3 regions of the Acuticoccus sediminis genome follow, and region 1 is predicted to be linked to each of the others. Evidence: predicted binding sites of a transcription regulator. Region 1 holds the regulator's gene; each other region holds the start of a gene.
What was found. Region 1 encodes PhoB, which activates phosphate uptake and scavenging genes when phosphate is short. Its sites were predicted from a motif close to TGTCATNNANCTGTCAT; they were not measured.

Region 1 (3,273 bases):
TCCGACCGGACGGCCTACTTCCACCTCGGCGACCTCATCGAGGAAGGCCCGACGTCGAGCATCTTCAACGACCCGCAGGAGCCGCGTACGCGCGACTACATCTCCGGCGTTTTCGGATAAGTTTAAGCAACCGCCTTTGGTTCGAGTGAGGAGCAGCGCGTTGGTGCTGGCACGTGATCGGGACCGCGAGCTTGTCAGTCTCGCGGCGGAGGTCGCCGAGATGGGCGGCCTCGCTGAACATTTGGTGATGGACTCGGTGACCGCGCTGACGCGCATCGACACGCAGCGTGCGCGCGCCGTCATCGAGGCGGACCAGCGCCTCGACGCGATGCAGCGCAGCGTCGAGAACCATGCCGTCGACCTGATCGCGGCGCACCGTCCGCAAGGCAAGCCGCTGCGCGAGCTGGTCGCGGCGATGCGCATCTCCTCCGACCTCGAACGCGTCGGCGATCTCGCCAAGAACAACGCCAAGCGCGTTCTCGCGATCGAGGGGCGGGCCTACCCGCCGCGCGTGGCGCTCGGCGTCGAGCACATGTCCGACATCGCGCTCGAGCAGATGAAGTCGGTGCTCGACGCGTTCACCTCGCAGGACCTCTCGGCGGCGCTCGACGTGCGCAGCCGCGACGACGAGATCGACGCCATCTACACGTCGATCTTCCGCGAGCTGCTGACGTACATGATGGAGGATCCGCGCAACATCACGTTCTGCACGCACCTCCTGTTCTGCGCCAAGAACATCGAGCGGATCGGCGACCACGCCACCAACATCGCCGAGAACATCCACTATCTCATCACGGGCGAGCAGCCGGTCGAGGCGCGGGCCAAGGGGGACTCCTCGTCGTACCTGTCCGCCGACTGGGCCGAGCCCGAGAACGGTCGCGGAGGCCACTGACTTGCCGCAGGTCATGATCGTCGAGGACGAGGAGCCGCTGGTCCTCGTCCTGCGCTACAACCTCGAGGCGGAAGGCTACGACGTCGAGAGCGCCAGCCGCGGCGACGAGGCGGAGCTGAAGCTCCTGGAGGGCCTGCCGGACCTTCTGATCCTCGACTGGATGCTGCCGGGCCTGTCCGGGATCGAGCTGTGCCGGCGCCTGCGCTCGCGGCCGCAGTCGGAGAACCTGCCGATCATCATGCTGACGGCGCGCGGCGAGGAGACCGAGCGCATCCGCGGCCTCGCGACGGGCGCGGACGACTACGTGGTGAAGCCCTTCTCGACGCCGGAGCTGATGGCCCGGGTCCGCGCCATTCTGCGGCGCACCAAGCCGGCGGTGGTCTCCACGCTGCTGAAGGCCGGCGACATCGAGCTCGACCGCACGACCCACCGCGTGCGCCGCGCGACGCGCGAGGTGCACCTCGGCCCGACCGAGTTCCGCCTGCTGGAGTTCCTGATGCAGTCCCCCGGCCGCGTCTTCACGCGCGAGCAGCTCCTCGACGGGGTGTGGGGGCGGGACGTCTACGTGGACGAGCGCACGGTGGACGTGCACATCGGCCGACTGCGCAAGGCGATCAATCGCGGCAAGGCCAAGGATCCGATCCGCACCGTGCGCGGCGCGGGCTACGCCTTCAACGACCAGTTCCACATCCGCTGAGCGGAGGGGCGTCGCCGGCATCCGGCGTGGGGCGCGCCTCGGCGCGCCTGCCGGCCCCGCCCGATCGGCGGGCCGGCCGTGTCGGCCGCGTCAGTTCGACTTGGTCGAGCGGCGCGACGGGAAGGCCTGCTCGCAGTGCGCGCTGCAGTACGTCTCGCCCACCGCGACGCGGGCGCCGCAGAAACGGAAGTCCGCGCTCGACGGATCGCCCACCGGCCAGCGGCAGTGCGCGGAGGAGAGCTCCATGAGGGTGATGCCGTCGGTCAGGTGCACGACCTCTGCGACCGGCCGGGGCGCGGTCTCCATTTCCGGCTCCTCGACCACTTTGACGGCCACCGCGCCGGCGGCCATTACACGCGGCGCCGCGGCGGGCTTTGCCACCGGCGGCGGCGCACTGCGGGCGCGGGTCGCCCGCGCCTGGGGGGCTTTGACCCGGCCGGAGAGGCCGAGCCGGTGGATTTTGCCGATCACCGCGTTACGGGTCACGCCGCCCAGCGAACTGGCGATTTGCGAGGCGGACATGCCTTCTGCCCACATCTTGCGCAAAACCTCGATCCGCTCGTCGGTCCAGCTCATCGCGAATCCCTTTGCTCACGGCCGATCCACACGCGGTCCACAGCCCAAACCGGTGGGTGCGGGGCACTATGGAGTCGGGCGATGTCTTGCCTTTACCCGCGGAATCGTAAGAGATTTGAGGATTCACGGTCTAGAGTCGGCGAGTCCACGGCGACTCAAACCTTGCTTTTTCCCCAACCATCGGAAAGAAAGCCCGCCTGTTCCGCAGTAGCCCGTTGGGGGCGCTCGGAACGACCTTCGCATACATCGCGAGTGAACCCATGACGACGAACAGCCTGTTCCCGACCTACAACCGCGCTGACATCTCCTTCGAGAAGGGTGAGGGCGTGTGGCTCGTGGGCTCCGACGGGCGACGATACCTCGACATGGGGTCGGGCATCGCCGTCACGGGCGTCGGCCACGCGCACCCGCACCTCGTCGCCGTGCTGCAGGAGGCGGCCACGAAGGTCTGGCACACGTCCAACCTCTACCGCATTCCCGAGCAGGAGCGCCTCGCCGACCGGCTGACCGCCGCGACGTTCGCCGAGCGCGTCTTCTTCTGCAACTCGGGCGCCGAGGCGAACGAGGCCGCGATCAAGACCGCGCGCCGCTATCAATATGTGAGCGGGCACCCCGAGCGGACGCGCATCATCACCTTCACGGGCGCCTTCCACGGCCGCACGCTGGGCGCGCTCGCGGCCACGGGCGTCGCCAAGTACATGGAGGGCTTCGGCGAGCCCGCGCCCGGATTCGACAAGCTGCCGCTCGGCGACATCGACGCGGTGAAGGCCGCCGTCGGCCCGGAGACCGCCGCGATCATGGTCGAGCCCGTGCAGGGCGAGGGCGGGATCCAGATGGTCGACCGCGGCTTCCTGCAGGCGCTGCGGCAGATCTGCGACGACAACGGACTGGTCCTGATCTTCGACGAGATCCAGACCGGCGTCGGCCGCTTCGGCACTCTCTTCGCCTACGAGGCGCTGGGCGTGACGCCGGACGTCCTGACCTCCGCCAAGGGTCTCGGCGGCGGTTTCCCGATCGGCGCGTGCCTCGCCACCGCCGCGGTGGGCGATGCGATGACGCCGGGCACCCACGGCACCACCTTCGGCGGCACCCCGCTCGCCTGCGCCGT
Region 2 (3,273 bases), on a different contig from region 1:
GCGGGCGATGGCGACGCGCTGTCGCTGCCCGCCCGACAGCTCCGTCGGGCGCTTGTCCGCATGGCCGGTGAGGGCGACGAGCTCGAGCAGCTCGTCGGCGCGCTTGCGCCGCACGGCTTTGGGCACTCCGCGCGCCTCCAGCCCGAAGGCGACGTTCTCCCACACCTTCATCAACGGGAAGAGGGCGAGGTTCTGGAAGATCATCGCGGTGGGGCGGCGGTTGGCCGAGAGGTGGTTGACCGTCTCGCCGCCGATGGCGACGCGCCCGCCGGAGGGGGTCAGGAAGCCGGAGACGATCCGCAGGAGCGTGGTCTTGCCGCAGCCCGACGGGCCGAGGATCGAGAAGAACTCCCCGGCGCGGATGGTGACGTCCGTCTCGGCGACGGCGGTGAAGTCGCCGAAGCGCATGGAGACACCGGTCAGCTCGACGCTCTGTCCGCGCATGGTGTGGGATCCTTCGCTGCCGGTGGGGGGAAGCCGGGGGGCGGCCCGGCGACGCGGCGGCCCGTCCCGCGACGGGCCGCCGGTGCGGGGCGTTACGCCGCGTTGGTGATGCGGTCGACGTACTCCTGCACGCCCGCCGCGAAGAACGGCGTGTCCGACTGCCACCACCACAGGTTCGCGAGGTTCTCCGTGTTGTAGATCTCGTTGAACTGCTTGGCGTACTCCTCGCCGGCATAGAGTGCGGCGCCGTCGACGCACGAGTTGTAGCCGGTGTTGGACGCGAACATCCCGCCCATCTTCGGCGTCAGCAGCGCGTTGATGAAGGCGTACGCCTGGTCGACGTTCTCGGCGCCGGCGGGAATGCCCATGGAGTCCATCCAGGTGAGGCCGCCTTCCTTGGGCATGCGGTACTTGTACTTCGCATCGTCGCGGTTCAGCAGGATGCCGGTCGTGTCCCACGTCTGGCCGATGGTGCAGCCGGCCTGCTGGAAGGCGTTCGTCGCCTCGGTGGCGTTGTTCCAGAAGGCGCCGAAGTTCGCCTTGTGGTCGATGATGAAGGTGGTCACGGCCTCGAAGATGCGGCGCATGTCCTCCTCGGTCTTGTAGGCGTCGTACATGCGGTTCGACTCGAGGTCGCCGTTGGCCGTCAGGTAGAGGCCGGTGCCCATGAGGACCGACTTCTGGCGGAACGCGGCGGCACCCGTGGCCTCCGGCGCCCAGAGCGAACCGTAGGAGACGTCGGCGTCGGCAAGGTCCATGGCGGACGAATCGAATGTGATCGCCTCGGTGCCCCAGTCGAACGGGATCGCCACGCGCTTGCCGAGCTGCACGCCGCCGAGCTGGATGGAATCGCGGTACATCGACGGGATGATCGCCGAGACGTTCGCGCGGCTCTCGTCGATCTCCTGCAGCAGCAGGTCGCCGTTGTCGACGTAGTTGGCGACGTTGGTGATCGACGGGAAGATCACGTCGAAGCCCTTGCCGCCGGAGGCCTTCAGCTTCTGCGTCGCCTCGTCGTTGGAGCCGTAGGTCGAGAGGTTCACCTTGATGCCGGTCTCGCCCTCGAACGCATCGATCATGTTCTGCTGGATGTAGTCGCCCCAGGCGAACACGTTCACCGTGCCGGACGACTGGCCGAACGCCGGTCCACGCAGGACGGCGGGCGCTGCGAGCAGCGTCGAGGCTGCCGCCGACGACTTCAGGACGACGCGACGCGAAATGGACATGGGGGACTCCGTGATGGTTTGCGGCCAGCTAACGCCGCTTGGTGTCCAATAGGTTTAAGTACCATGAAGCTCTTATGACATTTGCCTCAACCCCTGCGACCGGCGATGGCCGACAGACCGCTGGCGGCGGTGTCATGTGTGTGCCATCGAGGGGCCGTATCCGGGGCGGATGCGAGGGAGATCTGGGATGCCGAGCGGTCTGGACGCGTTCACGTCGGAGGGACGGTTTTTTCGGGGGAACGTGCACACGCACTCGACCCGGTCGGACGGCGTGCGCGACCCGTCGGACGTCTGCGCCTTCTACCGCGAGGCGGGGTACGACTTCCTGTGCCTGTCGGATCATTTCCTGAGCCGCTTCGGTTTCCCGATCACCGACACGCGGGGGGAGCGGACGAACCGCTTCACGACGCTGCTGGGGGCGGAGGTTCACGCGCCGGCCAACTCGCACGGCGACATCTGGCACGTCCTGGCGGTGGGCCTGCCGGAGGACTTCGCCCCGACGGCGCCGGAGGAGACCGGCGTGGCCCTGGCCGCGCGCTGCCATGCCGCCGGTGCGTTCGTCGGGATCGCCCATCCGCAATGGTCGTCGCTGACGATCGAGGACGGGCGGGCGATGGCCGGGCATGCCCATGCCGTCGAGATCTACAACACCTCCTCGGCGCTGGAGACGGGGCGCGGCGACGGCGTGTCGTTCTGGGACGCGCTGATCAACGAGGGGTACCGGCACCTCTCGGGCTACGCGACCGACGATGCGCACTTCAAGGTCGCCGACCACGGCCACGCGTGGATGATGGTGAAGGCGCCCGCCAACGAGCCGGAGGCGCTGCTGGCGGCGATGAAGGCGGGGCACTACTACGCCAGCACCGGCCCGGTGATCCACGCGCTGTCGATCGAGGACGGGGAGGCGGTCGTGGAGACCTCGGAGGTCGGCCACATCGCCGCCGTCGGCCGCGGGTGTCGCGGCGTGACGGTGAGTTCGCCCCGGCACGGCGGCATGGTCACGCGGGCGCGGCTCCCCTTGCGCGCGTTCGCCGGCGACTGGGTCCGCATCGTCGCGGTCGGTCACGACGGGCGCACCGCCTGGACCAACCCGGTCTACCTGTAGGCGCCGGCCTGCGACTGCGGGTAGAGAGGGAACGCTCTGGTAGCGCCTTGCTTTCGTCCTATATCCAGACAAACGGAGGGTCGAATGAGCTCACTTGAGCGACGGTTTGGTGCGACGGAGAGAGTGTTGGGCGGTTCGCCCGTCGGCGTATTGATCCGCCTCGTCGTGATGTCGTTCGTCGTCGGTCTCATCCTGACGATGCTCGACATCAATCCGAACGACATCATCAACTGGGTCGATCAGCGGTTCCGCGCGCTGACCAACCTCGGCTTTGAATCGGTCTCGCAGTTCTTCAACATCATGATCGTCGGTGCGGTGATCGTCGTGCCGATCTGGCTGTTCGCACGGGTGATCCGCATCCTGTCGAAATGATGGCCGGAACGGCGCGTCAGGCGATGATCGGCAGGCGCGCCCGTTCCAGCAACGTGTAGGCGTCGATCGCCTCGCCGGTGACGCGGCGGCGCAGCTCGGTGCCGGTGGCGTCCCGCTTGGGGCTGG
Region 3 (3,273 bases), 530 kb from region 1:
GACTGGCTGGAGATGTACACGAAGGTCATGGAGCTGAACTACTGGACGAAGACGACCTGCAAGTCGGCGTCCTACGACGAGGCGAGCGGCACCTGGACCGTCGTCGTCGACCGCGACGGCGAGGAGGTGACGCTGCGGCCCAGACAGCTCGTCCTCGCCACCGGCATGTCGGGCAAGGCCAACAAGCCGAAGTTTCCAGGCATGGAGACGTTCAAGGGCGTCATCCAGCACTCCTCCGAGCATGAGGGGCCTGACGCGTGGACGGGCAGGAAGTGCGTCGTCATCGGCTCCAACAATTCCGCCCACGACATCTGCGCCGCGCTCTGGGAGAACGGGGCGGACGTCACCATGGTGCAGCGCTCGTCGACCCACATCGTGCGGTCCGACACGCTGATGGATATCGGCCTCGGGGCGCTCTACTCGGAGAAGGCCGTCGCCTCCGGCATGACGACCGAGAAGGCGGACATGATCTTCGCCTCGATCCCCTACAGGATCATGCACGAGTTCCAGATCCCGCTCTACCAGCAGATGAAGGAGCGTGACGCCGACTTCTACGAGGGCCTGGAAAAGGCCGGGTTCGACCTCGACTGGGGCGACGACGGCTCGGGCCTCTTCATGAAGTACCTGCGCCGCGGCTCGGGCTACTACATCGACGTCGGCGCCTCCCAGCTCATCATCGACGGCAAGGTGAAGCTGGTGAAGGGACAGGTGAAGGAGTTCGTCGAGGACGGCGTCGTGCTGGACGACGGCACGAAGCTCCCCGCCGATCTCGTGGTACTCGCGACCGGCTACGGGTCGATGAACGGCTGGGCCGCCGACCTCATCAGCCGCGAGGTGGCGGACAAGGTGGGCAAATGCTGGGGCCTCGGCTCCGACACGACCAAGGACCCCGGCCCCTGGGAGGGGGAGCAGCGCAACATGTGGAAGCCGACCCAGCAGCACGGCCTCTGGTTCCACGGCGGCAACCTGCACCAGTCGCGGCACTACTCCCTCTACCTCGCGCTTCAGCTCAAGGCCCGGATGGAGGGGCTCGACACCCCCGTCTACGGTCTCCAGGAGGTCCACCACAAAGGCTGACGTCCCGTCGCGCGCGCCGCGGCCCATCCGGCGTCGGCCTCACGCGGGGACGGCGCCGGCCCGCGGACCCGCGCGCGGGAGGGCGCCGCAGGCCCGGCGGTCCGCCCCTGGCGGGCCGCCGGGGCGTCCGTTGGGGCGCTTGCTGGTGGCGGTCCGGCGTGGAGCGTCGTCCAAACGTCAAGAACCCTTCATCGAACCGTCTTGCGTGGGCGCTACCGAGCGCACCAACGTCCACGACCAAGAGGTCACCATGCTTCGCCTCTCCGTTGCGCTCATCGCGCTCATGACCGCACCCGCGCTCGCGCAGGATGCCGACATCATCGGCCAGCAGTTCCCCGCCAAGCTCGTCGGCCATGCCGTGATCGAGGCGAACACCATCATCCCGGCTCCGGCCGACGCTCCGGCCGACGCGCAGATCTCCGGCAAGTTCACCGGCGGTGCTGCCCGCGTCGACGAGCCGGCCTCCATCCCCGGCAACGTCGGCTCCTATCACGGCAACCGCGCCACCGGCCTGTCGCTGCCGTTCGAGGGCCAGCCGGTCCAGGGCTTCTCGGGCTTCGCGATGAACCGCCTCGACGACGGCTCCATCATCGCCCTCACCGACAACGGCTTCGGCTCCAAGCTGAACTCGCCCGACGCGCTGCTCTTCTTCCACAAGATCAACCCGGACTTCGAGACCGGTGAGGTCGCCCGCGAGACGGTCTTCCTGAAGGACCCGAACAAGGTCGTGCCGTTCCGCATCGCCTACGAGGGCACCGCCGAGCGCTACCTCACGGGCTCCGACTTCGACCTCGAGTCCATCCAGCTCGTCGGCGACACGCTCTGGATCGGCGAGGAGTTCGGCCCCTACCTCATCGAGGCCAGCCTCGACGGCGTCGTGAAGGGCGTCTACCCGACGATGCTCGCCGGCGAAGAGATCAGGAGCCCCGACCACCCGGCCCTGAAGATCCCGGCGACCGCCGGCAAGGACTACCGTTCGCAGCGCTCCGGCGGCTACGAGGGCATGGCGCTCCAGCCCGGCACCGGCCTCCTCTGGGCGATGCTCGAGAAGCCGATCTACGAGGCGGACGGCTCGACCGGCAACGCTCTCACCGTCATGGCCTTCGACCCCGAGACCAGGGCGTGGATCGGCGACGTCTTCAAGTTCCCGCTCGCCGAGGGCGCGACCGCCATCGGCGACTTCAACTTCATCGACGAGAAGCGCGCCATGGTCATCGAGCGTGACAACGGCGAAGGCGACCCGTCCCTGAAGTGCGAAGGCGAGGCGACCCCGGAGTGCTTCCCGAACCCGGCGATGGTGAAGCGCATCGTCCTCATCGACACCTCCGACCTCCACGAGGACGGCACGGTTCGCCGGATCGGCTACATCGACCTGATGAACATCGCCGATCCGGACGGCGTCGCCCGCCTCGAGACCGACGCGAAGCGTGACCTGACGGGCCTCTACACCTTCCCGTTCTTCACCATCGAGGACGTCATGAAGGTCGACGACACGCACATCATCGTCGCCAACGACAACAACCTGCCGTTCTCCGCCGGCCGCAAGCTGACCGAGGCCGCGGCGAACGAGTTCATCCTCCTCGAGGTGCCCGGGCTCCTCTCGGCCGAGTAAGGACAACGCGCCGGGCCGGCCATGCGCCGGCCCGGTCGTTCCGGGCCCCTCGGCCCGCTCCGTCCCGGTCCGCCTCTGACGGTCGTGCTACCCGGCCAGCGCCGTCAGGACGCATTCGGGGGTCGCCGGCGCGTCGAGCGGGCGCCAGCCGCCGGCTGCCGCCGCGACCGCCGCGGCCACCGCCTGATGCGCCGAGATCGCCAGCATGAAGGGCGGTTCGCCCACCGCCTTGGAGCGGCGGATCGCCAGCTCCCGGTTCTCCCCCGGCCCCCAGATCCCGGCCCGGAAGTCGATCGGGCGGTCGGACGCACACGGGATCTTGTACGTCGACGGCGCGTGCGTCGTCAGCCGCCCGTCCTTCGACCACACCAGCTCCTCCGTCAGCAGCCAGCCGCAGCCCTGGATGTAGCCGCCCTCGATCTGCCCCAGGTCGACCGCCGGGTTCAGCGAACGGCCGCAGTCGTGAAGGATGTCCGCACGCAGGAGCCGCGTCTCGCCCGTCAGCGTGTCGATGGCCGCCTCTGTCACCGCCGCGCCATAGGCGAAGTAGTAGAACGGCCGGCCCTTCGCGCTCTCGCGGTCCC

Region 2: a site for PhoB is predicted at 1,734-1,750, ahead of DLJ53_RS23575 (CehA/McbA family metallohydrolase). Genes of this name have one in related genera too.
Region 3: a site for PhoB is predicted at 1,264-1,280, ahead of DLJ53_RS03485 (esterase-like activity of phytase family protein). Genes of this name have one in related genera too.

What each region holds. Positions count from the first base shown of each region.
Region 1 covers NZ_QHHQ01000001.1:284,713-287,985, reverse strand. The annotation lists gene pstB (phosphate ABC transporter ATP-binding protein PstB) at 1-120, shown strand, start outside; gene phoU (phosphate signaling complex protein PhoU) at 164-892, shown strand; gene phoB (phosphate regulon transcriptional regulator PhoB) at 894-1,589, shown strand; gene DLJ53_RS01165 (GcrA family cell cycle regulator) at 1,680-2,165, opposite strand; gene DLJ53_RS01160 (aspartate aminotransferase family protein) at 2,426-3,273, shown strand, end outside.
Region 2 covers NZ_QHHQ01000005.1:415,281-418,553, reverse strand. The annotation lists gene DLJ53_RS23585 (ABC transporter ATP-binding protein) at 1-444, opposite strand, end outside; gene DLJ53_RS23580 (extracellular solute-binding protein) at 537-1,670, opposite strand; gene DLJ53_RS23575 (CehA/McbA family metallohydrolase) at 1,858-2,775, shown strand; gene DLJ53_RS23570 (DUF6460 domain-containing protein) at 2,902-3,147, shown strand; gene DLJ53_RS23565 (hypothetical protein) at 3,164-3,273, opposite strand, start outside.
Region 3 covers NZ_QHHQ01000001.1:812,349-815,621, forward strand. The annotation lists gene DLJ53_RS03480 (NAD(P)/FAD-dependent oxidoreductase) at 1-1,077, shown strand, start outside; gene DLJ53_RS03485 (esterase-like activity of phytase family protein) at 1,328-2,689, shown strand; gene xdhB (xanthine dehydrogenase molybdopterin binding subunit) at 2,777-3,273, opposite strand, start outside.